Regions from separate parts of the Dickeya lacustris genome, predicted to be linked through region 2. Evidence: riboswitches for the same ligand, from Rfam matches in the RefSeq annotation. Region 2 holds a riboswitch; the other holds the start of a gene.

Region 1 (7,002 bases), 940 kb from region 2:
CCGCTTTCCCGTCATTCGAATTATTTAGGGTGTAGTAGCACTCTCCTGCATACACGCACCGACAGCCACTTTTATTACGCCCCCCAAATGTAGACCAGACAGGGTGCGGATGTGAAGCCTTTAGACAGGCCATTTCAGGCCTTAAATCACGTTTTATCGCGTTATTGGTACAAATTTATGCCAATGTTGCTGACTCCCGCTTCGCGCAGGTCAGCTCGCAGGCCTTTTATCAACTCGAGGTCGCGCTCTTCGCAGGCCGCCAGCAGGCGGAAAATCTCCCACTGAAGATCCCATTCCTCTTCCACCGCAGGCAGCACTTTTAGCTCGTCATCGGTCATTTCACGGCCAGCCTGGGTCATCTCCAGCATGGCTACTGTGCGAATCGAGGATTCACTCACCGCGATAGCATGTTCCAGTGTTTCTCCGCTCAGACGCGAATGCAGTAACTCACTTAATGCAACACAGGCGTCGATTGCCGGATAGATACCGTAAATGTCATCGTCTTCCGCGACCGGGATGGCGTCTTCGAGTTTTTCCAGCTGGCTGTCAAAGTTGACTTTGGCGTCCTTGACCACCAGCGTTTCCCATACCAGGTCCAGAATACGCCGATAGAGCGCCGCATCCCCGAATTCGGTTTGCTGGCAGAATGCGTGGTAATTCGGGTACATACGCTCGCAGAGGCAGGCCATAAAGGTGACATGCTGCCAGCTTTCCAGCTTTTCCAGACGTAAATGAATGGGGTTACGTAACATTGCTTATCTCAATTAATAGTGGGCGGCAGTGTAACGAAAATTACCCAGCCGCCCTATGCCTGAATTCCGAAAATAGGCCAGAATGCCCAAAGTCTCCTGCCGGGTATTATCCTACACCACCGCATCGCGTTGCCAGCGCTGAAATGCCGGACGGTTCGAGGCCACCGCATCGGCCCAGCGCGTCGGCTCCGGCAAGCGATAGCCGTTCATGCAGCGCATCACCCATTCCAGCGCGCTATCGCTGCTAATGCGATGCCCGCCAGAAATAAATAGCGGATTGCAGCGGGCTTTACTGCGCCACACCCAGCCTATCTGTTCGTCCTTATCAAGCAACGGCTGACGGCTCCCGACCGCTGATGCCAAAGGTGCAAATTGCCCGCACAAGCGGCGTTTCGCCACCCCGATAGTCGGCACGTTGACCAGCAGGCCAAAATGACTGGCAACCCCCAAACGACGCGGATGGGACACGCCGTGCCCATCAACAAACAGCAGCTCCGGCTTGTGTTGCAGTTGCGCCCATGCCGCTAACAGCGCCGGGTATTCACGAAACGAGAGCAAACCGGGAATATAAGGCATGCATGTCGGAATGCGTGCAATTTGGTACTCCACCAGTTGCAGCGAAGGATACGTCAGTACAGTCAACGCCGCACGGGTGATAGCGCCCTGTTGCTCAAACCCGACATCCGCACCCGCGATAAGCGTCGGCTGCACAAACGGCAGATCGTCGTGGCGCACCACCAGCGCGGCATTCTCGCGCTGCGCTGCCCGCAGCGCATTAAGATCCATCACGCGTTATCCTGATGATAGGGCGCAGACAAGCGGTGTACCGCCTCAACAAACGCGCCGGCGTGCTCTGGCGGCACATCCTGATGGATACCATGGCCAAGGTTAAACACGTGGCCATCGCCTGCGCCGAAACCGGCCAGAATGCTCGCCACCTCCTGTTCAATACGCGCCGCTGGCGCATAGAGCATGGAGGGGTCCATGTTGCCCTGCAAGGCAACCCGGTGGCCGACGCGACGGCGAGCCTCGGCGATATCGGTCGTCCAGTCGAGGCCAAGCGCATCGCAGCCGGTATCGGCCATCGCTTCCAGCCACTGGCCGCCGCCTTTGGTAAACAGCGTCACCGGCACCCGCCGCCCTTCGTGTTCACGTTGCAGGCCATCGACAATTTTGTGCATGTAATGCAGCGAAAACTCGCGGTACGCCGCGCCGCTCAGTGCGCCACCCCAGGTGTCAAAAATCATCACCGCCTGTGCGCCTGAGCGAATTTGGGCATTCAGGTAGAGCGTGACGCTATCAGCCAGTTTATCGAGTAACAGATGCAGGGTTTGCGGTTCGGCAAACATCATTTTTTTGATAACGGTGAACGCTTTACTGCTGCCGCCTTCAACCATATAGGTCGCCAGCGTCCACGGGCTGCCGGAAAAACCGATCAGCGGCACCGCACCGGCCAGATTGCGGCGAATGGTGCGCACCGCATTCATCACGTAACCCAGCTCCTGCTCCGGGTCAGGCACCGGCAGTTTTTCCACATCGGCACGGCATGTCACCGGCGAGGTAAAGCGCGGGCCCTCACCGGCTTCGAAGTAGAGCCCAAGCCCCATCGCATCCGGCACCGTGAGAATGTCGGAAAACAGGATGGCGGCATCAAGCGCATAGCGTCGCAGCGGCTGTAACGTGACTTCACACGCCAATTCCGCATTTTTACACAGCGACATAAAATCGCCCGCCTGCGCTCGGGTCGCCCGATATTCCGGCAGATAACGCCCGGCTTGCCTCATCATCCATACGGGCGTCACATCCACCGGCTGGCGTAATAATGCTCGCAGATAGCGATCATTTTTTAGATCAGTCATGATTTTTTCCTTTATTACGCCTTTCTCAGGCATGATTGCCGCAGGCTCTTGCTCACTGCGCCATGTCGCGGCACAGCACGACGGTGTCTTCAATTAAACGGCGCGCAACCGTACCCGGCGGCGGCAGCTCCGGTAAATCATCGTAGCGAAACCAGCCCGCCGCGCGCAGTTCAGAAGGGTCATGTTTCAGCTCGCCGCCGTCATAGTCCGCCATGAAAGCGGTCATCAGCGAATGGGGAAACGGCCAGGGCTGTGAGCAGACATAGCGCAGGTTCTTGATGCGAATCTGGCTCTCTTCCATCACCTCGCGCATCGCCGCCTGTTCCAGCGTTTCGCCGACTTCAACAAACCCGGCCAGCACGGTATACATATTGCCTTTATGACGCAAATGCTGCGCCAGCAAGATTTTATCGTGATGGCGGATGGCGACAATCACGCAAGGCGCAATCTGTGGGTAGTAGCGCTCTTTACACTGCGGGCACAAGCAGGCCAACTCCTTGGTACTTGCGGTCATCGTATGGCCGCAGTAGCCGCAAAACCGATGTGAGCGATAAAACTCGGCCAGTTGTACCGCGCGCCCGGCTAATTGAAACAGACCGGCATCCTGGCTGAGTAACTGGCGCACCGACCCCATCTCCCGCGCCCGCTCTTGCAGTACCAGCCACACCGGTTCACCCTGCCACTCGCCAACCTGACGCGCCGTACACTGCTGTAACTGCCACTGCGCTGCCGTGCCCTGCGGCAACTCGCCTTGCGGCAGCCATATCTGATGCTGGTGATACACTACCCACCAGCCCTGTTCATCACCTTTCAGCGCTACGTCCATCTTTCTTTATCACTCCCGCTGATGACCCGGTTTCACGTTTGATCCGGTTTCGCTCTCAATGCGTTTTACTCTCAACCCATTTGATTATCAAAACAACCGGGCTGAATTGCCGTGTGCCGCCATTATCCGGCGAGGTGAAAACCTTGGCAATGCGCTCACGCGCGGATATCCCGCCGCCTCACCATTGACGGTGCCGTGTATTGACGGCGCACCGTGACACGGCATAGAGTGTCACTGTTTTTGATGGCCCCATCCGGGGCAAATCTTGTCGGAGTGCCTAGCGCGCCTTGTGGCGAGCAGGCTGAGACCGTTAATTCGGGATCCGCGGAACCTGATCAGGTTAATACCTGCGAAGGGAACAAGAGTAACCACATTGCCTGCCACGGGCTGCCCTTCCAGGCCGCCGCTGTAACCGTAAACGCGCCACGTTGCGGTCGCATGTGGATGAGCATCCGGCTATTACTCCCTGCGAGCTCCAGACAAGCAAATTTTCCTTTAATCAACAGGAACTTGCTATGTCTACAGAACCAACGTCACCTACAGAACCAACTTCGTCTACAGCATCGCGTGTTCTCACAGAACAAACCGCACCCGGTCGCCGAGAACAGCGCGCCGCCGCCCAGCAGTTTATCGCCTCGCTGCGCGGCTCAACCTTTCCTAATTCGCAACGCATTTATCTGACCGGCTCGCGCCCGGACATTCGCGTACCGATGCGGGAGATCCGCTTAAGTCCGACGTTGACAGGCGGCAGCCGTGATAACCCGCACTATGAGCCCAACGAAGCCGTGCCGGTGTATGACACCGCCGGGCCGTATGGCGACCCGGCCATCACCCCCGATGTCCACCGTGGGCTGGCGGCATTGCGCGCCGACTGGATTGCCGAACGCGGCGACACCGAGCCCCTGGCGCACGCCAGCTCCGGTTTCACCCAACAGCGGCTGGCGGATATCGGCCTTGATCATCTGCGTTTTGACCCTCTGACCAAACCGCTGCGCGCCAAAACCGGCCAGTGCGTCACCCAACTGCACTACGCGCGGCGCGGCATTATCACGCCGGAAATGGAATTTATCGCCATCCGTGAAAACATGGGGCGCGAGCGTATTCGCAGCGCCGTGCTGCGCCAGCAGCATCCCGGCCACCACTTTGGCGCTCGCTTGCCAGAGAACATCACGCCAGAGTTCGTGCGCGAGGAAGTGGCCGCCGGGCGCGCGATTATTCCGGCTAACATCAATCACCCGGAATCGGAGCCGATGATTATTGGCCGCAATTTTCTGGTCAAAGTGAACGCCAATATCGGTAACTCTTCGGTCAGTTCCTCGATTGAGGAAGAAGTGGAAAAACTGGTCTGGGCCACGCGCTGGGGCGCAGACACAGTGATGGATCTCTCGACCGGGCGTTATATCCATGAAACCCGCGAATGGATTTTGCGCAACAGCCCGGTGCCGATCGGCACAGTGCCGATTTATCAGGCGCTGGAAAAGGTCAATGGTATTGCGGAAAACCTCACCTGGGAATTGTTCCGCGACACCTTACTCGAGCAGGCCGAACAAGGGGTGGATTACTTCACCATTCACGCCGGTGTACTGCTGCGTTACGTCCCGATGACCGCCAAACGCCTGACCGGTATTGTCTCGCGCGGCGGTTCCATCATGGCGAAATGGTGCCTGTCGCACCATCAGGAGAACTTCCTCTACCAGCATTTCCGCGAAATTTGCGAAATCTGCGCCGCCTATGACGTCGCGCTGTCGCTGGGCGATGGCCTGCGCCCCGGCTCGATTCAGGATGCCAACGACGAGGCGCAGTTTGCCGAGCTGCACACGCTGGGCGAGTTAACCAAAATCGCCTGGGAATACGACGTGCAGGTGATGATAGAAGGCCCCGGTCATGTGCCGATGCAGATGATCCAACGCAATATGACCGAAGAGCTGGAACACTGCCACGAAGCGCCGTTCTACACGCTGGGTCCACTCACCACCGACATCGCCCCCGGCTACGACCATTTCACCTCCGGCATTGGCGCGGCGATGATAGGCTGGTTCGGCTGCGCCATGCTGTGCTACGTCACGCCGAAAGAACATTTGGGGCTGCCGAACAAACACGATGTCAAACAAGGGCTGATCGCTTACAAGATCGCCGCTCACGCCGCTGATTTAGCCAAAGGCCACCCCGGTGCGCAAATCCGCGATAACGCCATGTCCAAGGCGCGCTTTGAATTCCGCTGGGAAGACCAGTTTAATCTGGCGCTCGACCCGGAAACCGCCCGTGCCTACCACGATGAAACCCTGCCGCAGGAATCCGGCAAGGTGGCGCATTTCTGCTCGATGTGCGGGCCAAAATTCTGCTCGATGAAAATAACGCAGGAAGTGCGCGACTACGCCGCCCGCCAGCAAACGCAATCGATAGACGTCGGCATGGCAAACATGTCCGCCGAATTTCGCGCCCGTGGCAGCGAGCTGTACCACAGTGCCGCCGCGACCAGCCTGCCGCAGGAGGAGCGTTGATGAGCCGCGCGTTTCCCGCCACGGATGCCCGACTGGGGCTTTATCCGGTGGTCGATAGCGTGGTGTGGATTGAGCGCCTGCTGGATGCAGGCGTGCGAACCCTCCAGTTGCGTATCAAAGGCCTGCCAGCGGAGCAGGCCGAGCCTGACATTATCCGGGCGATTGCGCTGGGCCACCGGTATCAGGCCCGGCTGTTTATCAATGATTACTGGCAACTGGCGGTGAAGCATCAGGCATATGGCGTACACCTAGGGCAGGAGGATCTCGACACCGCCGATCTGGACGCGATTCGCGCCGCCGGGCTGCGGCTGGGTGTTTCCACCCATGACGACGCCGAACTGGCGCGCGCTATCGCCATCCAGCCCTCTTACATTGCGCTCGGCCACATTTTTCCCACCCAAACCAAAGTGATGCCCTCCGCGCCGCAAGGGGTGGCTGCGCTCACGCGGCAGGTACAGCAACTGGCGGGGCGTATTCCCTGCGTCGCTATCGGCGGCATCAGCCTTGAGCGAGTGCCCGAGGTGCTGGCCAGCGGTGTAGGCAGCATCGCCGTGGTCAGCGCCATCACACAGGCCGCTGACTGGCGTGCCGCTACCGCCACGCTGCGGCATTTAATTGACGGCAAGGAGACCGCCGATGCTCGATGACAATGCTTTTATGCGCTACAGCCGCCAGCTGTTACTGGAAGATATCGGTCAGGACGGGCAGCAAAAACTGGCGGCCGCCCGTGTGCTGTTGGTCGGGCTGGGCGGGCTGGGTTCACCGGCGGCGCTCTATCTGGCCGCCGCTGGCGTTGGCACGCTCACGCTTGCCGACCACGACACGCTGCACCTCTCTAATCTGCAACGCCAAATCCTCTATCGCAGCGCTGACGTGGAGAGCGCCAAAGCAGTGCTGGCGCAGCATGCGCTGCAAGCCCTGAATCCGTTAGTGACAACCCTCGCACTGACCACCCGGCTTGCCGGTGACTCACTTGAGAACGCCGTCGCACAGGCCGATTTGGTGCTGGATTGCTGTGACAACATGGCCACCCGCCATGCGGTTAACGCCGCCTGTGTCGCCGC
Region 2 (7,002 bases):
GGGTCGCCACCTGCTGCGTATTCTCTACTATCGGCCAATGCTGAACCTGTTACCCGGCAGTGCGCTGCGCCGCTCGGAAACGCATCTGGCGCGCCAGATTTTCAGCGGCCTGACCCAGCTAAATGAGGAAAACGGGGAACTGCTGGCGGATCTCGCCCACCATTGGCAGGCGCTGTCGCCGCTGCATTGGCGCTTTTATCTACGCCCCGCTGTCCGGTTTCATCATGGCCGGGAACTGACCATGGAGGACGTTATCGCCTCGCTAACGCGGTTAACACCGCTGGCGCTGTTTTCACACCTGAGCGACATCCGCTCGCCGATGCCGTTCGTGCTCGATATCCATCTCAGCATGCCAGACCGCTGGCTGCCGTGGCTGTTGGGCAGTGTGGCGGCGATGATCCTGCCCAACGAGTGGCCGACGCTGCCCGATTTTATACGCCAGCCGATTGGCACCGGGCCTTATCGCGTGGTACGCAATACCCCCGACCGGCTCAAAATAGACGCTTTTGATGATTACTTCGGCTACCGGGCGCTGATTGACGAGGTGAGCATCTGGGTGCTGCCCGATGCGCCGGTGATCCCCGCCTGCACCGTCACGCTGCAAGGCGATGATACGCTTGATAACGAACTGGAAAACCGGCTGGAAGAAGGGTGCTATTTCCTGCTGTTTGACCGCCGCTCCCCGGCCATGACCGACCCGGACGTGCGCCACTGGTTATCTCAGGTACTCAGCCCGGTGGCGATGTTAAACCTGGCGCCAGACCCCTACCAGAGCGATTGGTCGCCCGCCTATGGCTTGCTGCCGCGCTGGCATCACAGCCCGCCACGCAGGGTGCGCGATAAACCGCCCGGCCTGACCGAGCTTACCCTCAGTTGTTATCGCGACCACCCGGAATACACGGTGATAAGCGGAATCATGCAGCAGTTGCTGGCGGTACACGGCGTAAAACTGACGCTGCGCACACTGGAGTTCGACGCGTGGTGCCAAGGCGAAGACGCAGGCGATCTCTGGCTTGGCAGCGCCAATTTTTATCTGCCGCTGGAATTTTCTGTCTTCGCCATGCTGTGCGAGCTACCGCTGTTGCGCCACTGCCTGGCGGACGGCGAGCTGGATGCGCTCACCCGCCAGTGGCGTCAGGGCGGGCTGGATCTGGCGCAGTGGTGCCAATCGCTGGTGTGTGAGGCGGCCATTCACCCGCTCTTCCACCACTGGTTGCGCCTGCAAGGGCAGGCCAACATGCGCGGCCTGCGCATGAACACACTAGGCTGGTTTGATTTTAAATCCGCCTGGTTTGCACCGAGCGACTAGCGCAGCGAGGCAGGAATATCGCCCGCCGCGCGAATCATACTTTTCCTGCCGTCATGAAGCCTCTACAATAGCGCCGTTCTCAACGGGGTGCGCCTGGGCATAATTATGCCGCAGGCCGCTGAGAAAATACCCGTCGAACCTGATCCGGTTAATACCGGCGAAGGGATTTGAGACTGCATACTTTGCCTGCTCAAAGACCTTTGCCGCCTTCAACATTATTGGAGCGCAAAGTGCTTAAACATTCTCTTACTGCATTCATGTCTTGCCTGCTGGTGCTCAGTGCCCCGGCATTCGCCAAATCGACTCTCACGGTCTACACCTACGACTCCTTCTCTTCCGAATGGGGCCCGGGCCCATCCATCAAAGCGGCGTTTGAAAAAACCTGTGACTGCGAACTGAAATTCGTGGCGCTGGAAGATGGCGTAGCGCTGCTCAACCGTCTGCGCATGGAAGGTAAAAATACCCCGGCTGACGTGGTGCTGGGGCTCGATAACAATCTGGTGCAGGCGGCAGAACAAACCGGGCTGTTTGCCAAACACGGTATCGATACAGGCGCGTTGACGGTGCCCGGCGGCTGGCAAAACGCCACGTTCCTGCCCTTTGACTACGGCTACTTTGCCTTTGTCTATAACAAAGACAAACTGAAAAACCCGCCTGCCAGCCTCAAAGAGCTGGTGGAAGGGCCGCAGGCGTGGAAAGTGATTTATGAAGATCCGCGCACCAGCACGCCGGGTCTGGGGCTGCTGCTGTGGATGCAAAAAGTGTATGGCGATAACGCGCCGGACGCCTGGCAGAAACTGGCGGCGAAAACCGTCACCGTCACCAAAGGCTGGAGCGAGGCCTATGGCCTGTTCCTGAAAGGCGAGGCGGATTTGGTGCTCAGTTACACCACATCTCCGGCTTACCATGTGATTGCCGAGAAGAAAGAGAACTATGCGGCGGCGAATTTTAGCGAAGGCCACTACCTGCAAGTGGAAGTCGCCGCGTCGCTGGCGGGTAGCAAAAACCCGCAGCTGGCGACGCAGTTCCTGCAATTTATGGTCAGCCCGACGGTGCAGAACCTGATCCCGACCACCAACTGGATGTATCCGGCTATCCACACCGATCTGCCCGCAGGCTATCAAAACTTATCCGTACCGGCCAACGCACTGACCTTTAGCGCACAGCAGGTCGCAGAACAGCGCGCGGGTTGGGTGCAGGCATGGCAACGCGCCGTCAGCCGTTGATAACGCCCCGGCGTTTTCTTGCCGGAGCACTGTGGCCGGGTGTTTTCGCCGCCGGGCTGCTGTGCGCCACCGCGTTGCTGGCGTTCGGCGCGCTGTGGTACGAGGCGGGCGATGCCCCCTGGCTCGCCTTATGGCAAGACCACTACCTGTGGCACGTTCTGCGTTTTAGCGTCTGGCAGGCGCTGCTGTCTTCGGCGCTCTCGCTGGGGCCGGCCTTGCTGCTTGCCCGGGCGTTATACCGTCGCCGCTTTCCCGGCCACCGCTGGCTATTGCGCCTGTGCGCCATGACGCTGGTGCTGCCGGTGCTGGTGGCGGTCTTCGGCCTGTTGCGGGTGTATGGCCGCGAAGGCTGGCTGGCGCACGCGCTGGCGCTGCTCGGCCTGCCGTATCGCTTTTCGCCATACGGTTTGCCGGGCATTTTGCTGGCCCACGTCTTTTTTAACCTGCCGCTGGCAACACGGCTGTTTTTACAAACGCTGCAAAACATCCCGACGGAACAGCGTCAGTTGGCCGCCCAGCTTGGCCTGCGCAGCTGGCACTTTTTCCGCTGGGTGGAGTGGCCGTGGTTGCGCCGCCAACTGCTGCCCGCCGGTGCGCTGATTTTTATGCTGTGTTTTTCAAGCTTTGCCACCGTGCTGGCGCTCGGCGGCGGCCCACAGGCCACCACCCTTGAACTGGCGATTTATCAGGCCCTGAGCTTTGACTATGACCCGGCGCGCGCAGCGCTGCTGGCACTGCTGCAACTGTGTTGCTGTCTGGCGCTGTTGCTTGCAAGCCAGCGCCTGAGCCACTGGCTTGCGCCGGGCACCAGCCAGCGCCTGCACTGGCGTGACCCGCAAGACAGCCTGTGGAGCCGCCTGTGCGACACGCTTGTCATCACGCTGGCGCTCGCTCTGCTCTTACCGCCGCTGCTGGCGGTGCTGGCGGATGGCATTAACCCGTCGATGCGCAACGTGTTTAGCCAGCCTGCGCTCTGGCAGGCGCTGGGCACCTCAGTCAGTGTGGCACTGGCCGCCGGGATGGTGAGCGTGTGCCTGACGCTGATGCTGCTGTGGAGCAGCCGCTCGCTACGCTTACACCAGCGACCGCTGGCAGCGCAATGGCTGGATCTGAGCGGCATGCTGATTCTGGCGATGCCCGGCATTGTGCTGGCCAGCGGCTTTTTTCTGCTGTTTAACCGCACGCTTGGCTTACCGTCATCCCCCTATGCCTTGGTGGTGCTGACCAATGCTCTGCTGGCCCTGCCCTACGCCAGCAAAGTGCTCGAAGGGCCGATGTATGACACCGCCGCACGTTACAACGCGCTATGCCAGTCACTGGGGTTATCCGGTTGGCAGCGACTGCGGGTAGTGGAATTACGCGCCCTGCGCGCCCCGCTGATGCGCGCACTGGCGTTTGCCTGCGTGCTCTCTGTTGGGGATTTTGGCATCATCGCGCTGTTTGGCAGCGAGCAGTTTCGCACCCTGCCGTATTATCTCTATCAGCAAATCGGCGCTTATCGCAGTAGCGAAGGAGCCGTCACCGCGCTGATACTGCTGGCGCTGTGTTTTCTGTTGTTTACGCTCATTGAGAAACTGGCAGGCAAGAATGATAACGCTTGATACGCTGACCTACCTCTACCAGCATCAGCCGATGCGCTTTGATGCCGCTATCAAGGCCGGTGAACGTGTAGCCATTCTCGGCCCCAGCGGGGCGGGCAAGAGCACGCTGCTGGCGCTGATAGCCGGTTTCCTGATGGCTGACAGCGGCAGGCTGACACTTAACGGGCAAGACCACCGCGCCAGTGCGCCGTCACAACGCCCGGTGTCGATTCTGTTTCAGGAAAATAACCTGTTTGCCCACCTGACGCTCTGGCAGAATATCGCACTCGGCTTACACCCCGGCCTGAAACTGACGGCCACGCAACATGCGACGCTGCATGATATTGCCGAGCGCATGGGGTTAAGCGGTTTACTGGAGCGTCTGCCCGCGCAGGTGTCCGGCGGCCAGCGCCAGCGGGCTGCGCTGGCTCGCTGCCTGATTCGCCAGCAACCGATCTTGCTGCTCGATGAGCCATTTTCCGCGCTCGACCCAGCGCTGCGCCAGGAGATGCTGGCGCTGGTCGAGCATGTGTGTCAGGAGCGCTCGCTGACCTTGTTGATGGTGTCGCATCAACTGGACGATGCGCTGCGCATCGCACCGCGCAGCCTGCTGATAGCTGAAGGCCAGATTTGTTACGACGGCCCCAGCGCCGCATTGTCGCAGCATCCTGAGGCGGCACGACGATTAGGGATACGCTGACGGTTGTGTCATTGTGGTAGGAAAACGTGATCTTAAGCACGAATTTGCCTTTTGATGATGGCAAAGCCTTGTCGAATTTTCTGCACTCATGCTTATATGGGGTCGCTAATTAACCAAAACGAACACAGGTTCTCCGTGAAACACACCACCTCTACTTTCGCACTACTAAACAACGCCGCGCTGCTTGACGCGGTCGTCGTCGTGCGCGTGGTGGTCGTGGTCGGCAGCGCGCCGTAACGGGTTCCGAATCAAACCTAGATTCCCAAACCCCGCCGGCGCAAGCCGAGCGGGGTTTCTTCTTCCTACCCTCCCCGCTCTCCTGACACCGGCTCTGATAAAGGACAGGATTATGCGTTATACAGGCGCGGAGCTGATCATCCGCCTGCTGGAACAGCAAGGCATTACTACCGTGACCGGCATTCCCGGCGGTGCTGCATTACCGTTGTATCATGCACTGGGCAAAAGCCAGACCATTCGCCATGTGCTGGCCCGCCATGAACAGGGGGCCGGGTTTATCGCTCAGGGGATGGCGCGCGTCAGCGGTAAAGCCGCCGTCTGCATGGCCTCCAGCGGGCCGGGAGCCACCAACCTGCTGACCGCGATCGCCGATGCCAAACTCGATTCCATCCCGCTGGTCTGCATTACGGCTCAGGTTTCCTCAGGCATGATAGGGACAGATGCGTTTCAGGAGGTCGATACCTACGGCATCTCGATTCCCGTGACGAAACACAACTATCTGGTGCGCGACATCAGCGAACTGCCGCAGGTGATTAACGACGCTTTTCGACTGGCGCAATCCGGTCGCCCCGGCCCGGTGTGGGTAGACATTCCCAAAGACGTGCAGACCGCCACCATTGAGCTGGCGCAACTGCCTGCCCCGGCCGCACTCTCCCCGGCGCCGGCTATCGACACCCAGGCCCTGCGCGCCGCCGCCGCGATGATTAATCAGGCCAAACGGCCGATTCTGTATCTGGGCGGTGGCATCATCAGCGCCGGAGCGCATCAGCAAGCCATCGAACTGGCGGAGCGCGCCGGGTTGCCGACCACCATGACGCTGATGGCGCTCGGTGCCATGCCGGTTGACCACCCGCTGTCGCTTGGCATGTTAGGGATGCACGCCGCCCGTTGTACCAACCTTATCCTGCAACAGTCTGACCTGCTTATCGTGCTCGGCGCGCGCTTTGATGACCGCGCTATCGGCAAAGCCGAACAGTTCTGCCCGGATGCCAGCGTGATTCATATCGATATCGACCCGGCCGAGCTTGGCAAAATCCGCACACCGCATGTCGCCCTGAATGCCGATGTTGCTGACGCGCTCACACAGTTGCTGCCGTTAATCGACACCCAGTCACGCCAGGCCTGGCGCGATGAGGTACAGGCGCTGCAACGCGAATTCCCGCTGAACATGCCAAGGGTGGACGATCCGCTGAGTCATTACGGGCTGGTACACGCGGTTGCCGGGCAGCTTGATGACAACGCGATTATCACCACCGATGTCGGCCAGCATCAAATGTGGGTGGCGCAGGCCTACCCGTTACGCCGCTCGCGCCAATGGCTGACCTCCGGCGGCCTCGGCACTATGGGCTTTGGCTTGCCCGCTGCCATTGGTGCTGCGCTGGCCGCGCCTGAGCGCACTGTGGTGTGCTTTTCCGGCGACGGCAGTTTGATGATGAACATTCAGGAGATGGCTACCGCCGTCGAAGAGCAACTGAACGTTAAAATCGTCTTGATGAATAATCAGGCGCTGGGATTGGTTCACCAGCAACAGGCGCTGTTCTACCAGCAAAACTACGTTGCCTCTGATTACCGCTATCAGACCAATTTTCTGGCCATTGCCGCCGGATTCGGCTTCGCCACCTGTGACCTGAACGCCGCCGATGACCCGCATGCCGCACTGCGTGATGCCCTGCAACGCCCCGGCCCGGTGCTCATTCATGCCGCAATTGATATCAACGAAAAAGTGCTTCCGATGGTGCCGCCGGGTGCCGCCAACATTGAGATGATTGGAGAGTAAATCATGACGACCCCGACTATTCCCGCGCAGGTGACACTTGAGCTTTCCGTGCGCAACCACCCCGGCGTAATGTCGCATGTCTGTGGCTTATTTGCCCGCCGCGCCTTTAACGTCGAAGGCATTATGTGTATGCCGCTGCCAGACAGCGAGCAGAGCCGCATTTGGCTGTTGGT

What was found. A riboswitch is a leader RNA that binds a small molecule or an ion and turns the genes downstream of it on or off. The one in region 2 is predicted to bind thiamine pyrophosphate.
Region 1: linked by a shared signal. The riboswitch ahead of thiC (phosphomethylpyrimidine synthase ThiC) and the one ahead of thiB (thiamine ABC transporter substrate binding subunit) in region 2 are both predicted to bind thiamine pyrophosphate.

The regions. Positions count from the first base shown of each region.
Region 1 covers NZ_CP114280.1:2,250,357-2,257,358, forward strand. The annotation lists gene O1Q98_RS10215 (YjaG family protein) at 162-752, opposite strand; gene nfi (deoxyribonuclease V) at 864-1,538, opposite strand; gene hemE (uroporphyrinogen decarboxylase) at 1,538-2,611, opposite strand; gene nudC (NAD(+) diphosphatase) at 2,664-3,437, opposite strand; TPP riboswitch at 3,697-3,812, shown strand; gene thiC (phosphomethylpyrimidine synthase ThiC) at 3,953-5,938, shown strand; gene thiE (thiamine phosphate synthase) at 5,938-6,585, shown strand; gene O1Q98_RS10245 (HesA/MoeB/ThiF family protein) at 6,575-7,002, shown strand, end outside.
Region 2 covers NZ_CP114280.1:3,194,850-3,201,851, reverse strand. The annotation lists gene sgrR (HTH-type transcriptional regulator SgrR) at 1-1,309, shown strand, start outside; TPP riboswitch at 1,383-1,493, shown strand; gene thiB (thiamine ABC transporter substrate binding subunit) at 1,567-2,535, shown strand; gene thiP (thiamine/thiamine pyrophosphate ABC transporter permease ThiP) at 2,511-4,136, shown strand; gene thiQ (thiamine ABC transporter ATP-binding protein ThiQ) at 4,123-4,815, shown strand; gene ilvB (acetolactate synthase large subunit) at 5,165-6,829, shown strand; gene ilvN (acetolactate synthase small subunit) at 6,833-7,002, shown strand, end outside.